3 regions of the Clostridium sp. DL-VIII genome follow, and region 1 is predicted to be linked to each of the others. Evidence: riboswitches for the same ligand, from Rfam matches in the RefSeq annotation. Region 1 holds a riboswitch; each other region holds the start of a gene.
What was found. A riboswitch is a leader RNA that binds a small molecule or an ion and turns the genes downstream of it on or off. The one in region 1 is predicted to bind cyclic di-GMP.
Positions count from the first base shown of each region.

Region 2: it holds a riboswitch for cyclic di-GMP, as region 1 does, so the genes downstream of both, CDLVIII_RS20970 (hypothetical protein) here and CDLVIII_RS08400 (sugar transferase) in region 1, are expected to answer to the same signal.
Region 3: it holds a riboswitch for cyclic di-GMP, as region 1 does, so the genes downstream of both, CDLVIII_RS23370 (3-oxoacyl-[acyl-carrier-protein] synthase III C-terminal domain-containing protein) here and CDLVIII_RS08400 (sugar transferase) in region 1, are expected to answer to the same signal.

Region 1 covers NZ_CM001240.1:1,834,071-1,840,371, forward strand. Annotated here, with positions in the region: gene CDLVIII_RS31855 (polysaccharide biosynthesis tyrosine autokinase) at 192-1,571, opposite strand; gene CDLVIII_RS08395 (Rpn family recombination-promoting nuclease/putative transposase) at 2,288-3,208, shown strand; cyclic di-GMP riboswitch class II at 3,455-3,539, shown strand; gene CDLVIII_RS08400 (sugar transferase) at 3,682-4,347, shown strand; gene CDLVIII_RS08405 (hypothetical protein) at 4,460-4,768, opposite strand; gene CDLVIII_RS08410 (VanZ family protein) at 5,077-5,664, shown strand; gene CDLVIII_RS08415 (ABC transporter ATP-binding protein/permease) at 5,755-6,301, shown strand, end outside.
Region 2 covers NZ_CM001240.1:4,557,911-4,564,211, reverse strand. Annotated here, with positions in the region: gene CDLVIII_RS21005 (DUF421 domain-containing protein) at 1-645, opposite strand, end outside; gene CDLVIII_RS21000 (DUF1657 domain-containing protein) at 658-864, opposite strand; gene CDLVIII_RS20995 (DUF1657 domain-containing protein) at 1,041-1,244, shown strand; gene CDLVIII_RS20990 (YnfA family protein) at 1,534-1,869, shown strand; gene CDLVIII_RS20985 (hypothetical protein) at 2,046-2,321, shown strand; gene plsY (glycerol-3-phosphate 1-O-acyltransferase PlsY) at 2,429-3,022, shown strand; gene CDLVIII_RS20975 (alpha/beta hydrolase) at 3,166-3,978, shown strand; cyclic di-GMP riboswitch class II at 4,303-4,385, shown strand; gene CDLVIII_RS20970 (hypothetical protein) at 4,505-4,813, shown strand; gene CDLVIII_RS20965 (HAD family hydrolase) at 5,013-5,666, shown strand; gene CDLVIII_RS32660 (hypothetical protein) at 5,695-5,820, shown strand; gene CDLVIII_RS20960 (EFR1 family ferrodoxin) at 5,878-6,301, shown strand, end outside.
Region 3 covers NZ_CM001240.1:5,067,970-5,074,270, forward strand. Annotated here, with positions in the region: gene CDLVIII_RS23365 (methyl-accepting chemotaxis protein) at 397-1,929, opposite strand; gene CDLVIII_RS23370 (3-oxoacyl-[acyl-carrier-protein] synthase III C-terminal domain-containing protein) at 1,966-2,952, opposite strand; cyclic di-GMP riboswitch class I at 3,234-3,320, opposite strand; gene CDLVIII_RS23375 (GNAT family N-acetyltransferase) at 3,491-3,943, opposite strand; gene CDLVIII_RS31605 (hypothetical protein) at 4,148-4,303, opposite strand; gene CDLVIII_RS23380 (iron-containing alcohol dehydrogenase family protein) at 4,398-5,459, opposite strand; gene CDLVIII_RS23385 (hypothetical protein) at 5,479-5,790, opposite strand; gene CDLVIII_RS23390 (PspC domain-containing protein) at 5,843-6,034, opposite strand.

The DNA.
Region 1 (6,301 bases):
ATTCTAGCAGTATGTAATTTAGCAACTGCATTCACAAGTTCCCTCAGAAGCACCTCGGATGTCCGAAAATTTACAAGTACAAGCGTTGTACTAAAGAATTATTTAGTGCAATTTTTGTTTTAAGTAAATAGCTGTATGAATATAATGTTATATTCATACAGCTATTCTCTTTGGATCCAGAAGCACGAAATTCAACCAAGCAGACTTCTAGTAGTCTTATTGCTGGAACCATGACTTCTATAATAATATGTATCCTTATTATACTCAGTTCTATGTAACACAGTTCCAATTACTAAGCCGCTGACCTTTGTTAATAGGCTTTTGGTTTCTAATACTGATTTAGCATTTGTTAGGCCTGAACGTATTACAATTAAAGTACAGTCTACTTTTGATGATAGAATTTGGGCATCAGTAACTGCTTGGGCAGGCGGGCTGTCTAGCAGGATTATATCGTATTTTTGATTTAATTCAGTTAGTATATCATCCATTGTTTGGGATGCTAACATACTTGCTGGTTTTTCGGTAAATTTCCCAGAAGAGATTACATAAAGGTTTTTGTTATGCTTTTGAATTACATTATCTAAGGAGTCTCTTTTTAGTATAACATCAGATAAACCAGAAGTATTAGATATATTAAATTTTTCATGTAAAGAAGGCTTTCTAAGATCACAGTCTACTATTATTACTTTTTTGTCGTTTTCAGCAAAAGATAAAGCTAAATTTCCAGCTACTGTCGATTTCCCTTCTTGCAATTTTGAACTTGTAACTAATATGGTTTTGATAGTTTTTTCTGATTCAGAATATAGGATATTGGTTATTAGTGTCCTGTAAGCTTCTGCCACAATAGATTTTGGCTTTTTTTCTACTATAAGCGTTATATGATTTTTTATTTTTCGTACCTTAGTGTCATCAGGGATTATGCCGAAAGTCGGCAGCTGAACAATTCTTTCTAATTTCTCTTTGTCTTTAAATGTATAATCAAGAAATTCTATTAAAAAAATAATTCCGAAGCTTAACATAAGACCGATTATAAACCCTATAGCTACATACATTCTTTTCTTTGAACTAGTCAATGTTTCAGATATTACAACATCTTCTATTACTTTCACGGTGCTATCAGGGATAAGCTCCTGTGTTTCTTTAATAAATTCATCAGTTATTGCAGAAACTGTATCTTTAGCTAATGATTTATTTAAATTTATATATCTTATTTCCAGTATTTGAGTATTTGCCGTTGGAATTGTTGTAAGCGCATTAAGTACAGCTGATGATTGTAAATCTATGTTATGTTCTTTTAGTGCTTTTGAAACTAAAGTATTAGTTTTTGCTAATTCAGAATAAGTTTTTAATAATTTTTGATACATTTCTACATCATTATTATCATACTTTTCTTTGTCCGCAGTTTCCTTACCTACAAAGACTTTAGTGCAAGCTTCATATTGTGGTTTAACTATATAAAAACTATAAAAAATAGATATTGCTGTTGTTATAAGTGGCAAAATAATTACTAATTTCCATTTCTTTTTAAGTATCTGAAAAATTTCTTCAATAGATATTGTTTCTGAATCCATTTAATTTCCCCCTGTGAGTAATATACGCAGATAAAACAAAAATAGAGTATAATTTAAAAGAAAAAGAAATTGTGCAAAACATTATAATATTTTTCTACAATAATTTTACAGAACTAACTGAACATAGTAAATGTAATTTTATGTATAAGTTAATGTTTAATACAAATAATTACATATTATTAGTTAAATACCATATAAGTCCATATTACCATCAAATAACCAAAAATTCAAATTGCTTTTACAAAAATAAGTTGAGTACTCAGGATGCTTAATAAAAAAGTGCAGCGTGTAATTAGGGGCAATCTATAATTAAGAGAATGTAATTGACTAGCAGGAGATTATAAATTAAATACTAATATTAATGATAGGGTATACAAAAAGAGAGTATAGATGAACTTATTAGAGTTAAAAGATATTAATAAATATTACAAATCAAGAGAAAATGAAAATATTCATGTGTTAAAAAATATAAATTTATATTAAAAAAATGAATTAATATCCATTGTTGGAGAATTCGGCAGTCGAAAATTTACATTTGCAGAAGAATTAAAGAACAGCCTTGATGATAAAAGTGAAATAGCATATTATGGGGCTGTCCCACTAAATGAAAGTTTAGTGCAATTTTTGTTTTAAGCAAATAATTTATAGGCTATAATATTAATAGAATTAATGTTAAATTTGAATATGTATTATGAATTAGAAAGGGAGTGAAGCTTGTGTGTAGATTGAATCCAAAGGTTGATTTTGCATTTAAAAAGCTATTTGGAAGTGAAGAAAATAAAGATATTTTAATTTCATTCATAAACTCAATGCTGTCAGAAGATCAGCAGATAAAAGATGTATACCTTAAAAACCCTTATAATATAGCAAATTATAAGGAAGATAAAATGAGTATACTAGATATAAAAGGAGTAGATGAAAGAGGAATTTGGTATGATATAGAAATGCAGCTTTCAGAGCAGCTCTTTTATGAGAAGAGAGCATTTTATTACTGGGCAAAGGTATATTCAGATCAGTTAGAAGGCGGATATAATTATGATAAGCTGAGAAAAACAATATCTATAAATATATTGGATTTTGATTATTTAGACGAAGATGATTTTCATAACGTATATAAAGTTTATAATCAGAAAAGTAAAAAAGAGTTATCAACTGTATTTGAAATGCATTTTGTGGAATTAAATAAATTTAAAAAGGATTTTAAAGATGTAAAAACAGCATTAGATAGATGGATTGTTTTTTTGAATAGAGCATACGAACTTGAAAAAAATAGAATTCCAGAAGAATTAGCAGTAGATGAAGCTGTAAAGAAAGCAGTTGAAAAACTTGATGTTATGTACTTAGATAGAGAAGAAAGAGAAATATATGAAAATGATTTGAAAAGACTAAGAGATTACATAGCGGAAATGAAAACAGCTGAAGAAAAAGGAATGCAAAAAGGGATAGAACAAGGAATACAACAAGGTCTACAAAAAGGAATAGAACAAGGTATACAAAAAGGTATAGAACAAGGTATGCAGGATGGAGAAAAGAAAAAAGCTTTTGAAATAGCTGAAAATTTATTAGATGTATTAGATAACGAAACTATAGCAATTAAAACTGGATTGTCTATTGATGAAATAGAAAAGTTAAGATAAATTTTTAGCAGATTAGTAACAAGCTTCTGACTGGTATTTAAAAAGATATTTTAGAAGTACAAAAAAATTAATATTTTTTTGTAGTTCTGAATATATTAACATGTGAGTATATATATGGTAAAATAGCCTTGGTAAATAATTAATATTAAGTATGATTTAATAGGTCATAATCATACAGATAAATAAATTATAAATTTTACGTATGTATAGAATAATTATTTACATAAGCGAAAATCTAATATGACTTTTTATTAAGGAAACTATGATCCATATATTTTATTTTGGGCACTTTATATATGGTGAGTTAGCAGTGCAACCGACCTTTATGATTTATATATAAAGGTCGGTTTCTTAGCGTGTAAAAAAAATTAGTCATTTTTTGATTATGCCTTATTAGTTAAGGAAATAAGCGCTATGGTATTAGCTTTTATTGTGATCATTTAATAATGCTTTTATAAGGGGGAGAGAATAATATGCAGCAACTACAAGTTAATAGGGAGGAGATTTTACTTGAAGAACAGCTGGGAAATAGCTGGATTTTATATGATTTTGTTAAGAGAATCATAGATGTCATATGTTCAGCAATTGGACTTATAATTTTAAGTCCAGTACTTTTAATTGTAGCTATTTTGATAAAAGCTGAATCATCAGGCAGTTCTATCTTTTCTCAAGAGAGAGTTGGGAAGGATGGAAAAAGTTTTAAGATGTATAAATTTAGGTCAATGGTAACAAATGCAGAAGAACTAAAGGACAAGTTAAGAGAGAAGAATGAGATGAGTGGACCGATGTTTAAGCTTAAAGATGATCCTAGGGTTACAAAAGTAGGTAAGTTTATAAGAAAGACAAGCATAGATGAGCTGCCACAGTTATTTAATATATTAAAAGGAGATATGAGTTTAGTAGGACCGAGGCCATCTCTTCCAAAAGAAGTTATGTGCTTTGAAGATTGGATGCTTAAAAGATTAAAAGTTAAACCAGGTCTAACCTGTTATTGGCAGGTATCTGGCCGAAGTGATATTGACTTTGAAGATTGGATGAGGTTAGACATTAAATATGTTAGGGAAAGAAATATTTTGATTGATGTAATTTTAATCATAAAGACATTTGGGGTGCTTTTTGGCGATGAGCATGCAAGATAGAAGAAAATAATGCTTTGTAAAAGAAAAACCATAGAGAAACTTAAATCTCTATGGTTTTTCTAATTATTTAGATGAAGATGAGTTTTATAATGTGCATAAGTTTTGGTATTTATTATCTTGATTTTTTCCATTCGTAGCTCATTTCTAGATAGTCTCCATTTCGATCATAGCCAAGTATGTTAAAGCCATTTCTGTTATATCCATCTTTATCAAAGCCGGCACTGTTAAAGCCATCTTTATCATATCCGTTTTTATCATATCCTTCTCTACTGTACCCTTCGCTATTGAAAAATGTGCCGTTTTTATGAAGCCCATTCTTGTTAAAACCACGTTCATCATATAGTGTTCCGTTTTTATGAAATCCCTTTGAATCAAACCCGTATTCATCATACTTCTTTTTTAATATGTTAAAAAAGTGCATAAAGCCACCTCCTAATTATTCAAGGTACTAACTAAATTATACCAGAAATTTTTTCCATATTAATACATATTTTAAAAATAATAAAAAAATTCCTTAATTTAGATATTAATTTTATTTATAAAAATAAAGAAAATATTCATATTGATTAACTGAGTATGACAATTTTATTAAATTAATGTTTTTAACATAATTTTTGGTTTTAAGTAATAAGGTCATGGGGTATAATAGTATACAAATCTATTTTGTAGTAAATGTAAAAGATAAAATTGAAAAAATTATGACGTAAAGAAATTAGAGAGGTAATTAAAATGAAGAAAATTACTATAATTTTATGCTTGTTTTGGATGGGATTTATATTCTATATGTCAAGTAATAATGGACAGATTTCTCATGGTCAAAGCACTAAAGTGGTTAAAATAATTGAAAATGCTAAATCAAAAATAGAAACTGAAACTCAAGATAAGAATACAAGTGAGATAAAGGCAGATAAAAGTGCTGATAATGAGCAAAAGGCAAATGGAGATACAGGAACAGGAAACGGGGTACAAGCTAATAAAAATACAACTAATTTACAATCAGCAAAGTTAGAGGAATTGGATCATATAGTTAGAAAGAATGCTCATGGATTTTTATATATGACATTAGCTGTTTTTGTAAGCAGCACGATATTTTCTTTCAACAAAAAAGGGAAAGATGCTGTGATTTATATACTATTTACATGTTTGTTTTATGCAGTTACTGATGAGTTCCATCAGGCTTTTGTACCTGGAAGGACTTCTATGGTAAGCGATATATTAGTTGATTTTTGTGGAGCTATAATAGGATTATTAATATTTTATTTTGTTTATTATAAAATATACACTATATACGCTTCTAAAAAGCTAGAACGAAATTAACAATCAGGCTTAAGGGGAGCTGTGATTGTAAGAAGAGCATAAATTAAATGCTTAATTTTAATAATAAAGATATACAAAAGGGGAGTATAGATGAACTTATTAGAGATAAATGATATTAATAAATATTATAAATCAAAAGGAAATGAAAAGATTCATGTGTTAAAAAATATAAATTTATATTTTAATAAGAATGAATTAGTATCTATTGTTGGAGAATCTGGTAGTGGAAAATCTACATTAATGAATATAATAGGTGGACTAGACTCTAACTATAGCGGGGAATTGTTTGTTAACGGAGAAAATATTAAAAAATTAAGAAAGAAAGAACTGGATACATATAGGAAAAATAAAATAGGTTTTGTATTTCAAAGTTTTAATTTAATACCTCATTTATCTATTTTGGATAATGTGACAATGGCTATGACTTTATCAAATGTCAGAAAGAAAGAGCGTACTAAGCGTGCAGAGAAGATGTTAGGTGAGCTTGGCTTAAAGGATCATATCTACAAGAAACCAAATCAGCTGTCTGGAGGTCAAAAGCAAAGAGTTGCTATTGCAAGAGCCTTAATTAATGATCCGGAAATAATTATTGCAGATGAACCAACAGGCAGCTTGGATTCAAAAACTTCAATGCAGG
Region 2 (6,301 bases), 2.7 Mb from region 1:
AGAATCTACCTGACCAAGAAAAATATTTTCAAGGGAAACTCCTTTGATTTCTAACTGGGTTGTAAGCCAGCCGCGATTTAAGCCAGCATTTGTGAGGCCTTCATTTAATATATTTCCATCCAGAATAACTGTTTGAGGCTCAGCTTTAGATCCGATCTGTTTTCCAAGATCAGAAGCAGTAACTGGTTTCTTATCAGCTTTCAGACTAACGTTTATATCACCGGTGGTTTCCATGACAGCAAATTCAACATCAGCTAAGTTAAATGCTTTTTTAGAGCGGAGTTCCTGCAAAAATTCCTGTCCGGTGATTCGTTCCTTAGATAGATTATCTTCCATTACTTTGCCATTTTTAATCAAAACTCTTTCCTTACCGTGTATTGCGTTATAAATCCATTTACTTCTCATAGAAGCATAATCTAATGCGAGAGGCATTAGTACCCACACTGCAAGTGAGGTTAACCCAAAATAAATATTATCAATCATATTTAAAGAAATTAAAGCAATTATAATAGCTATCACGGCATAAGAAATAAAGTCAAAAGGAGTAGCGTGGGATAAAGTCTTCTTTTTTAAATATCTTGATATAACTAATGATAGAAAAAATAGAATTATTGAATTAAATAATAGTATTGACCAAGTATTCATATTCCACCTCGTTTAGTTGCCTTTGTATTGGGGTTCTTCAAACTCCATGGTTCCTACTCTCTTTTCTAAATCTATCTTAACTTTACTTATTTCTTCAAGTGCTGTATAAAAAGCAGTTTTGGCATCTTCATCACTTTCTTGTAACGAATATGTTCTTAAAGTAGCTTCAGCGCCTTTCAATGTAGCTAACGTTTGTTTCACTTTTGCAATTGCAGTCATATAAAAATCTCCTTTAACTATTAGATTATTTTCTAATTTACTTTAACCAATAAGTTTGATTTTAATTCATTTTTATAATTTGAAAAGGAATATATTTCATCGTAAATAGACTGAATATTTAAATTGATTATGAACAAAATATAGTGGTCGATAAAAATCATAAAGGAGGAATTTTTATGCCAACAGGAAATAAACTTGAGACAGCATTAGCTAGTGCTAAAGGATTAGCTGCAGATATGAAGACATTTTCTTTAGATACAGATAATCAGGAAGCAAAACAAATGTTTAATCAACTTGCAAATACAATGGAAAATGTATCACAAACTATTCAATCAAGACTCGATTTTGTAAAGCAGGAAGAACCACAATATAATAAATAATTGATATACTCTCATATCTAGTTAAATTTATATTTTACAGATGTGGGAGTATATTATTTTCTATATGTAATAAAGATAATTCAGTTAGAAGTTATGAATTAGAGGATGAAATCCTTATAGGAATTTCTAAAAGTATTATTCATGGAAAGTAGTCGATTTATCGTTTTTATTATAAGGAGCTCGCAGGATAAATTACTAAATGTAAGCTGATTAAAATATGTTATAATTCCTATGTACTTATAAATTATGTATAGCAATAGTGCAGATTAGATTAACATAGGAGGGGCACATGGAAATCATAAAATCCATATTTTATTTTATATTAGCAGGAATATTTGAAATTGGCGGGGGGTATCTTGTATGGTTGTGGCTGCGTGATGGAAAAAGTTTTTGGTACGGGATTGCAGGAGCAGTAGTATTAATTCTATATGGAATAGTTCCTACATTGCAGCCTTCAAATGTCAGCTTTGGGAAGGTATATGCAGCTTATGGAGGAATATTTATTGCCTTATCAATTTTGTGGGGATGGAAGATTGATAATATAACACCTGATAAATTTGATTTAATTGGTGGAGCCATAGCGTTAATCGGCGTTATCATAATTATGTATGCACCTAGAGGATAGGATATTGTCACAGAATAAATTGATTAATTTAATATTAAAAACATAATGGGAGATACCGTAGAATTTATTAATTGAATTTACGGTATTTTTTAATAATTTTTAGATGTGATGTTTAGCAATTATTCAATAAGGTAAATATAATAGTTGGGGAACATAAAATAAATAGGGGGGATACTATGGATAGTACTATAGTCTTACTCATATTAGCATTGGTAATAGCTGGGACAGTATATTTTAGTATAGAGTATTTTGAAGATGCTTTGCAAAGGTCTATAATGAGAAATGTGATTTTATTATTACTATTTATTCTAATAGAATTGTGTGGCTTGATGTATATGTCGGGATATTATAATTGTGAGGAGTTAATAAGCATCGTATTTATCTCCGAAATAGATTTGTGTTTAATGATTTTTTCTTTGGTTGAGACTATATATAGAAAATTTAAATTATAGTAAAAGAGTTATTCTAGTTGATATAGAGTGCTTGAATTGTTAACTTTATTATTATGAAAATTAATAATAAGCGTAAATATCATATATAAGAGAGCTAGGTGAAATAAATGATTATTATATTAACAATTATTGTCTCTTTTTTGTGTGGATCAATACCAACAGGATATTTAATAATTAAAAAATTATATGGTATAGATATAAGAACAAAAGGTAGTGGAAATATAGGCTCAACAAATGTTAAAAGAGTAGCTGGAACCCAAATATCTATTATAACTCAGATGATAGATATTTTAAAAGGGATAATTCCAATGAGTTTAGGAATTTGGCTAACAAGGTATGTAGAATTGCCAGTATCAATAGATATTTATTTTTCTATTATTGCATTAGCAGTAATCTTAGGACATGATTATACTCCGTTTTTAAAATTTAATGGAGGGAAAGGAGCCAATACAACTATAGGGGCATTTGTTTTAATTGCACCAATTCCAACTATAACTGGATTCGTAGTTTATTTAATATTACGAGTATTTACAAAAATAGTTTCCATTAGGACTCTTGCAGGAGGAATAACCATACCTACTATGAGTATTGTTTTAAATTTACCAATCTCAATAATAGTAGCTGCTACATTAGCTTGGATTCTTATGGTCATAAGGCACAAAGAAAATTTAATAAGAATTGCACACAAAAAAGAAATTTAATAGGACAAGCTATGGCTAAAAGCTTAATTAATTGAAATTAAACTATAAGTATTAAGAATTTTTAGAATGAATTGATTCATTCACAAATTTATGTTCAGTGAATAATCTAATACTATAATTATAGTTTCTAATGGAGGATATAAATGGGCTATTATATTAGAGTAGAGCCTAATGTGAAAATTTATGTAGAAGATCTTAATGAAAAATGCGACAAAACAATTTTGTTTTTACATGGCTGGCCTGGAAGCCATAAGTTATTTGAATATCAATTTGATCAGCTTCCAAAGATGGGATATAGATGCATTGGAATAGATACAAGAGGATTTGGAGATTCAGATAAACCTTATAGTGGTTATGATTATAACACGCTGGCCGACGATGTAAGAAGCGTAATTGATGCACTAAAGTTATCAAATATTACTCTTGCAGGACATTCAACTGGAGGGGCGATAGCAATTCGATACATGGCCCGTCATAAAGGTAATGGAGTATCAAAATTGGCTCTTTTTGCAGCAGCAGCACCAAGCCTTATTAAACGGCCTAATTTTCCTTATGGATTAAAGGAAGAAACTGTTTTGGAAATTATTAAAGGAACATATATGGATAGACCTAATATGCTTCAAGGGTTTGGTAATATATTTTTCTATCAGCATATAACTAAAGCCTTTTCAGAGTGGTTCCTTAATCTTGGATTTCAAGCAGCTGGATGGGCAACAGCAGAAATTGCGAAGACTTGGATAAAAGAAGTGTTGTTTTCTGACTTGGATAAAATAAATGTTCCTACTTTAATTATCCATGGAATTCATGATAAAGTTGTGCCTTTTGAGCTAGGCGAAGTACAAGAAAAATGTATTAGAAATTCAAAGCTTATTCCATTTAAGTATAGTGGACATGCATCATTTTATGATCAGTATGAAAAGTTTAACAAGGAATTAGTGAAATTCATTGAAGAATGAAGTTATTGTCAATGAATGGCCACAAGATACTAAAAAATATCTTGTGGTCTTACTTATTTGATGCAAATATAGGAGACAAACCACATTGTTATAGGAATGTAGCTAATGAGTATCAGTTTTTCAACACATAATATATTATTTTAAATAAAAAGTTTTGGAATTAAATGTTGAGCATGTTTATGCGAATAAAAAATTGATAATAAATAATAAAATAAAATGTCCCATTAATAAAGTTTAACAATGACTATTGATTTTTATATATTATTCTGATAATATTCATGTATTATAAGATTTACTAAGTATATAATAAATTGTATTAATTTAATAAAACTTGGAAGCTGTGAAGAATTCTTTTATGTGGGCACTTTAGGAATTTGGAGCTAGTTGTGCAACCGGCCAATTTAAACTATTTAATTGTTCAGCAATTGAGTAGTTTAAGTTGGCTTTTTTTATAATAATTTACAAAGAAATAAAAACATAAAATATTTGCAATATACTGATTTCATGTAAATTAGGAGGAGAGAAGATGTTGAAAACACCAATAAATATCGAAGAATATGGAAATTACACTAATAAGCAGCTTTTGGAATGTCATAAGTATTCATTTAATCGCTTGAAAAAAATTAATACTATGATTCCTAAGGAATACCGTGAGATATTAATGAATGTTCCTAGGGAAAATATAGAATATATAGAATCAGTTTTAAAGAGCAGAAAAATAGCTATTCCGAATTACAATAGCACAATACGAAAAATAATGGATAAAAAACATATTACAGGGATTAGTGTTATAATACTTTTATTGTTTATAATTCATATGCTGATTTTAAGATAATTAGGAACTACAATTAGCTTTACAAAATTTATGTAAGGAATAGAGACGAGCTAACGCAAACATACCAAATAGATGTGATGAGTTGTGTACTTTAAAAATTTAATAATGTGATATTTAGGAGACATGTTATAATACCATTAGGTCATATGACCTGGGGTAATATATAATGGTGATATATTCATATGAGGAGGTATGTATTATGGGAAAGTATGATACAGTCATATTTGATTTGGATGGGACATTACTTAATACAATTGAAGACCTTACAGATAGCGTTAATTTTGCATTAGGACTATATGGTTTTCCGCATAAAAGCTTGGAGGAAATCAGAAGTTTTGTTGGTAATGGTGCAGCACGCTTAATAGAACTTGCTATACCAGATGGAACTAGTAATCCTATGTATGAAAAATGTTTTATTGATTTTCGCAACCATTATTCTATAAATATGAGAAATAAGACTGATGCATATGAAGGAATTATGGAACTTTTAAGGCAGCTATTAGAAAAGAAGTATAAAATGGCAATTGTATCAAACAAATTTGATACAGCAGTAAAAGAACTTAATAAAATTTATTTTGAAAAATACATAAAAGTGGCAATTGGAGAATCAGAGAAGGTTTCTAAAAAGCCAGCTCCAGATACTGTTTTTAAGGCACTTGAAGAATTAGGTTCAGTTACTGATAAGTCAGTATATGTTGGTGATTCTGAAGTAGATGTTAAAACAGCGAAAAATGCTGGAGTTATATGTGTAGGGGTAACGTGGGGATTTAGAAGCAGAAAAGTTTTGGAGCAAAATGGTGCAGATTATATTATAGATACTCCACAGGAATTATTAAAAATAATAACCGTATAAGAATTAAATAAAGTTGTTGGTGAGATATATGCATAGTATAGAAGCATATATCTTATCAGCAGCTTTATTTTATATATTTATTTTAGTCATCGTGAACAATTTAGCCTGTTTTGTAACAGTAGCTGTTAATGCTATTGCAATATTTAGTGCATGATATTATACTGTATTCAATAAAACGTTACATCTGTAACGGTTAATTATGGAGGTAATAATGAAGATATTATATTTTACAGCAACAGGAAATAATTTATATATAGCAAAGAGATTAGGGGGAGAGCTTTATTCTATCCCAAAGTTAATAAAAGAAGGCAAATATGAATTTGAAGATGAGAAAATCGGGATAATATTTCCAGCTTATGGATGGAGTGTTCCTAAAATGGTTGAAGAGTTCTTAAATAAAGTTAAATTGAAAAGTAATTATATTTTTGGGATAGTATCTTATGGGGCTCTATCAGGAGGGACTACTAGTCATCTTTTAGAAATTGGAAAAAGGAATAATATTCAATTTTCTTATATCAATGACTTACTCATGATTGATAACTATTTACCAGGCTTTGATATGGATAAGCAAAAAGAAAAGGAATCAAAGAAAAATATTGAAGAGAATCTTGCACAAATTATTAAAGATATTGAAG
Region 3 (6,301 bases), 3.2 Mb from region 1:
CTTAATAATCTTCAGGTATTTGGTTGTGACATTTCATCCTAGGCCCAATACTACAACATAATCAAAACTCAAAAAAGAACTAAGTATTGTCGGTCTAGCGAATTGTGCGCAACCTGATGATGTATATCTAACAATTCTCCACCACGGTGCATCACTATATAATAATTAGAAAATTATGTTATAATTTATTTTCTTTAGATTATAGCACATTAAGGAAATGAACTCAATAACTTACAAAACATTTTTAAATTTTATTAACATCATTTATATTAACTGGATATATTGACACAAAAAGCAATCAAATTATTTTTTTTGCTACTATTTAATGTAGTAATATGCTATTGGTTTTATACCATTAAGTCTCTATGTATCCTTCCACAAACTCTGATATAATATTTATTTAATAAGCTTGTTCATATCCTCAGCAATATTCTTCAATTCATTAATACTCGCTTCTATTTCTTCACTAGTAGCAGCTCCTTGAGCTATAGATTCTGTCACCGTTTCAAATTTTGAAATTGTATCCTTAATTAAATTAGCTACTTCTTCGTTAAAATTTACTACATTTTTAGTCTCTGTAAATAATGTATTAGATGCCTTATTTATTTCCATAATATTATTACTGAATAATTTTAAATTTGAAGTCATATTATTTATTCCTTTTACAGTTTCATTAATAATATTATTCCCTACTTGAGACTTTTCATTATTATCAGTCATTTGTCTTTGAACTAAATTTATATTGTTTTTCAATTCTTCCACTATTGCACTTACCTGATTAAGTGATTCCTTTGTTCCTTCTGCTAATTTTCTTATTTCCTCTGCTACAACTGCAAATCCCTTACCATATTCTCCAGCTCTTGCCGCCTCAATTGATGCATTTAATGCAAGAAGATTTGTCTGCTCTGATATATCTCCAATAAGCTTTAATATTTCATCTACCTCTCTTGATTTTTGTTCCAAATCATTTGTAGACTTAAAAGTATCTTGTATATTATTCTTTATATCATTAATAATTGACAGTGTATTATTTAAAGCCTCTTGATTTTTATCAGTAATTTCAATAAACTCTTTTACTTTAGTTTCATTATCTTTTGTTTTATTAGTAACTACTTCATTAGCACTTAGTAATGTATTTAATATTTCCTTATTCTTATTTGATTTGTTTAACATTTCACCTGAGTCTTTTGACATAGATTGACTTGTTCCTGATACTTCTAAAAGAGAGCTCGTTTGTTCTTCAATAGCAACACTTAAATTTTCACTTGATGCTAAAACCGTATTTGAAATTTGAGTTATACTTTGGAACAAATTTAATATTTTTTCCTTCTCTTCCTCTACTTGACTTTCTTTTTCGCCAATTGATTCTAACAAACTTGATGCAAAATATACGACAACAAAAACTAATGTTAAAGTTATCAGAATTGTAATAATTGTCATAGATGCTTCTGCCACTGTAAATTCTTTAGCTAAAAAAATTGAAGGATTGTTTATAAAAACTATAACTTGACATATAATACTCAAAATTATCGATGCACTAATCATTTTTACATCAAAAAATAACGCTCCAAGAATAGTAAAGAAGAAAATTACTAGCCATAAAGAATTTAAGTGCATTGTAAAGTTTAAATATAAATATTGAAAATAAGTTATAAATAAAAGTATCCCCTTTGTTACATTAAAAGCTTTGATATTAAAGCCATTTTTAGCAAGTGTAAGCTTATAACACTTATGTAGCACTATAGCATAAATAGCAACAAATATTCCTAGTAATATTAAAGATTTTACACTTATAGCATCATTAAAGCCAAATAATTTCAAACCACAATAGAATATAAATGACAGGACGCAACATATCATATATATTATTAACACAAATTTAAGCGTCTTCTTATTGAACCTTATTTTAAAACTTTCTTTTTTATCCATTTTTACCCCCTATATATTACATTAATTATTTATATTTCAATATTTATATAGCATTACTATACTCTGAGAGCCTGCTCCGAATGTCCAAAATACAATATAATCTCCCCTCTTAATTTTGCCTCGTTCTATGGATTCATATAATGCTATAAACGGACTAGTAGTACCTGTATATCCATACTCATTCCCTATATATATTGTTTTATCATCCTCTAAATCCATAAGTTCTCTTATTTTCTTCGTATTAGTAAATGCAAGTTGTGATAAACAAAACATACTGATATCATCTTTAGTTAATCCTGCATTTTTTATGACTTTCGTCATTATTTCTGTAGCAGGATACATAAATACTCCTGTATCAAATGGTGTCCATTTTAACCAAAGTTCATCAACATTTTTAGATTTAAAAAAACTTGAAAAACCATTACTTGGATACAAAACTTTATCACTAACTTCTGTATTTATATAATATTCAGTGTCAATCACCCCACAATTCTCATCTACTTTTTCTAAGATTATTGCACATGCAGCATGTCCATAATTTCCATAACATATTTCATTATTAGTATCACATAAGGAATTATCATCATCGCATCCAACTATTAGAGCCATCTTTGCATGTTTAGAGGACATTAAATAATTTGATATATTCTCCAAAGCAACTCCCATGCCTGCACAGTTTGCATTCATATCAAAGCACATTACATTTTCCTTTAAATTTAATTCTTTGTGCAACAAAATCGATGTTGGAGGTGATACATATTCCGATAATATCGACGAATAAACTAATACATCTATATCACTCCCCTGCAAACCTGCTTTATCTAACACAGATTTTGCAGCTTTTATGGATAAGGATAGAGAATTCTCGCCTTCATCAAACATATATCTCTTATCTCTTCCCATTACATCTTCTAACAAATGTCTCACATCCTTATCTTGTTGTTCGAAATGCTTTATGTAAAAATCATTTGAAACAACTTTAGAACCATGACAGACATCAATACAACTTAATCTTACTCCCATAACTTTTCCCTCACTTTACATTACTTTTTATAAATATACATTTTTAATTAATACAAATAAAAAATGCATGTGCTACTCTCTTTTTTGTGACCTTTTAACCAATTAATACTCCAATAAGCATTGACATCACTAATTTCAAAAAACTATTTTCCATTAGTTTATAAAAAACAAACTTTTATTAATCCTTCCCCTTCAGATAGTTCCTATACATAGAAAAAGTGCCTATTAATTAATAATAGACACCTAATAAAAGCATAAACATTTATTCTTAACAACTTCCTCTTAGTAGCCTGGCAATCATAGACATAACATTCCTTAGACCCATGGCTTTGTGACCTTACCTTTCAATAAGTGTACTATTATCAATATATACACTATATACTACTCCATTTTCTTACATTTTTCAATATTAGTTGCATATTTCTACAATAATTCCTTCTGTTCCGTTATATTCAATCTAGACTTAAATATTTTTCATATGCATGTAATAATTCAAAAACACCTTATAATCTATATCAAATTTATCCTTTCTCTAATACTATCTTACTAAATTCACTTCATAGCACATTTTCTGCAGCATCAATCCGCTTTTCTCAGATAAAAACATGTCTTCTTTACACTCAAATCCGATTTTTTTATAAAAATTGATGGTGTCTGCCCTTGCATTTAAGTATAAATGCCCAATATTATTTTCTTCAGCCTTAAAAATATGCCTTTTCATCATTTCAAATCCAATTCCTTTTTTTATGTATTCCGGATTAACAACTACGTTAGTGATTTTGCCTTTATCATTTACTTTAGTCATTCTTGAGTATCCTATAACTTTATCTTCCCTTAATGCCACTAAATGAAAACTTATATGATCAAATTCATCGTAATCATATTTACTAATTTTGCTATATGGTTTAAATAAAATATTAAATCTTAAATCTATCACTTCCTTAAATTTTTCATTTGTATAATCTATATATTGATATATAATGCTATTCATAGTAGTTCCCTCTATTTCTAATAATATAATTATATTATACACTATATTCATTATTATTGCATATTTATTCATAGATAATTATATTTTTAAATAAAAAAACTATCAACATATCGCTATTAAATCTTTGCGACATATTGATAGTTATATAAAGTAAGTTTTATTATTCAACTTATAAATAACAAATTAATTGTTTATTAATAATTTTTATGATAACTCTTCCCATTTTCTTTTTGCTTTCAGCACATTTTCCTCACTTAAATTAGTTTCTTTTACTATTTCACTCATTCCGCACCCTTTATCAAGCATTTTCTTAGCTTTCTCCATTGCTTTCTCATGTTCACCTTTTTCCAATTTTTTCATAAACCTGCCTCCTCTAATTATTAATAAATACACGATTAGTTTTGCCTTCATCTAAATATTTATTCAGCTTTATTTATGAAGCAGCATATATACTTTATATTAAGATATTATTTAACACTTCATCTTCATCAACTATCTTTTTAGCAAGTATTCTATTTTCCTCAACATGAATATATGTATATCTATTAGGCTTTATAAGCGGAGCCTCATCTATAGCTCTTCTGAAATCTTCCTTTTTTAATTTTAATGTTTTAACATACTCGAAAAAACCTGTTTCCTTTAATACTTTTGTTATTCTTTCAGATCTATGATCTTGTACCTTTGCCATAATGTATGTTGCAATACCAACTTGTATCCCATGAAGTTCAGGATGCTCAAGAAATTTATCTAGAGCATGTGAAATTAAATGTTCTGATCCTGAGGCTGGAGAACTATCTCCTGCAATCTCCATAGAAATCCCATTTAAGGTTAAAGAATCAACTAGCTCTTTCAGAAACAGATCATCTTTAATGCTTTTAAATTCGGTTCTTACAAAACTATTTACTGCCTTTTTAGATATCATAGTTGCAAAATCATCAATAATTGCTTTCCCATTCTCTTCTTCAAATTTCCAATCATGTAAAGCAGTGATATTAGATATCAAATCTCCTATTCCTGAAAATATAAATTTTTCAGGTGCGCCTTTAATGACATCAATATCTACAATTATTCCATACGGAGTTTTAGCTGGAAGAGACATACGCCTCCCATTAACCAGTAGTGATGCACCAGCACTTGAAAATCCATCATTAGAAGTTGATGTTGGAATACTGATGAATGGTATTTTTTTTAAAAAGCTCATATATTTCACTGCATCAATGGCTTTCCCTCCACCTACTCCGATTAACGCTTCAACATCATTTGATATTTCAAAAGCCTTTATACTAACCTCCTCAAATTTTATATCTGATATGGTTCCAGTTTGAGAAATTTGAATATCAGCTTCCTTTAACGAACTACATATGGCATCACCAAATAACTCTTCTATACCTTCCCCAAAATATATCGAAACCTTTTTAAACATTCCTTTCTTAATAAATGTACCTATACTGTTAATATTCCCTTTTCCTACTTCAAGGATCGAAGGAATTGCTATTCTATGAGTTGAAGTTTTCATATTTTGCCTCCTTAAGCTACTAATTCAAATCATTAACCACTTTATTTATTTTCTCTGCTTTATCAACCGCATTTGTCCATACTTCTTTTGAAGGAATATATTTTTCTATTGTTGTATAGGCATCTCTTACACCTGGTATATTAACAAGATTTGTACTTTGAAGAGACATTAATACAAAGTAGCATATTCCTATAATGGCAGCTATTTTAATAATACCACTTATAGCCTTTATTAAAATGTATACTGCAATGATAGCCACCGCTGCAAGAACTATTGTATTTGTAGTTAAATGAATTGGCGCTTTATCCAAGATATTATTTATCTGTTCCATTTCTAATTCCTCCTTTGTGAATAGACATACTTATCAAATTAAGATTAATTTTTTATTCCACTGGCTTTTTAGGTATAACCAAAGCACAGATAATATAGAAAAGTATTCCTGTACCTGCTAATAAAATCATTGCTAAATACCCGATTCTAATAAGAGTAGAATCTAATCCAAAATATTCAGCAAATCCACCACATACTCCTGCTATTTTTTTGTCAGTTGCCGATAAATATAATTTTTTATCCATAATCCCCCTCATAATTACAAAAAATATAATTTTCTATCGTATTCCTTGTTCAAAATTATACCATATCTAATTCCCTAGTTACTACGTCTTTTATTGAATTATGCACCACTTTCTCATTTCTTATCCATATCTATATTTATTCTTTTAAATAAACCTTGATTCATAAAAAATTAAAACCGTGCCAAACTTAGTTGACACGGTTTTATAATTAAGTATACTGATGTATTTAACTCGTTGACTTTATAATAGTTTTCAGCAAATAAATTT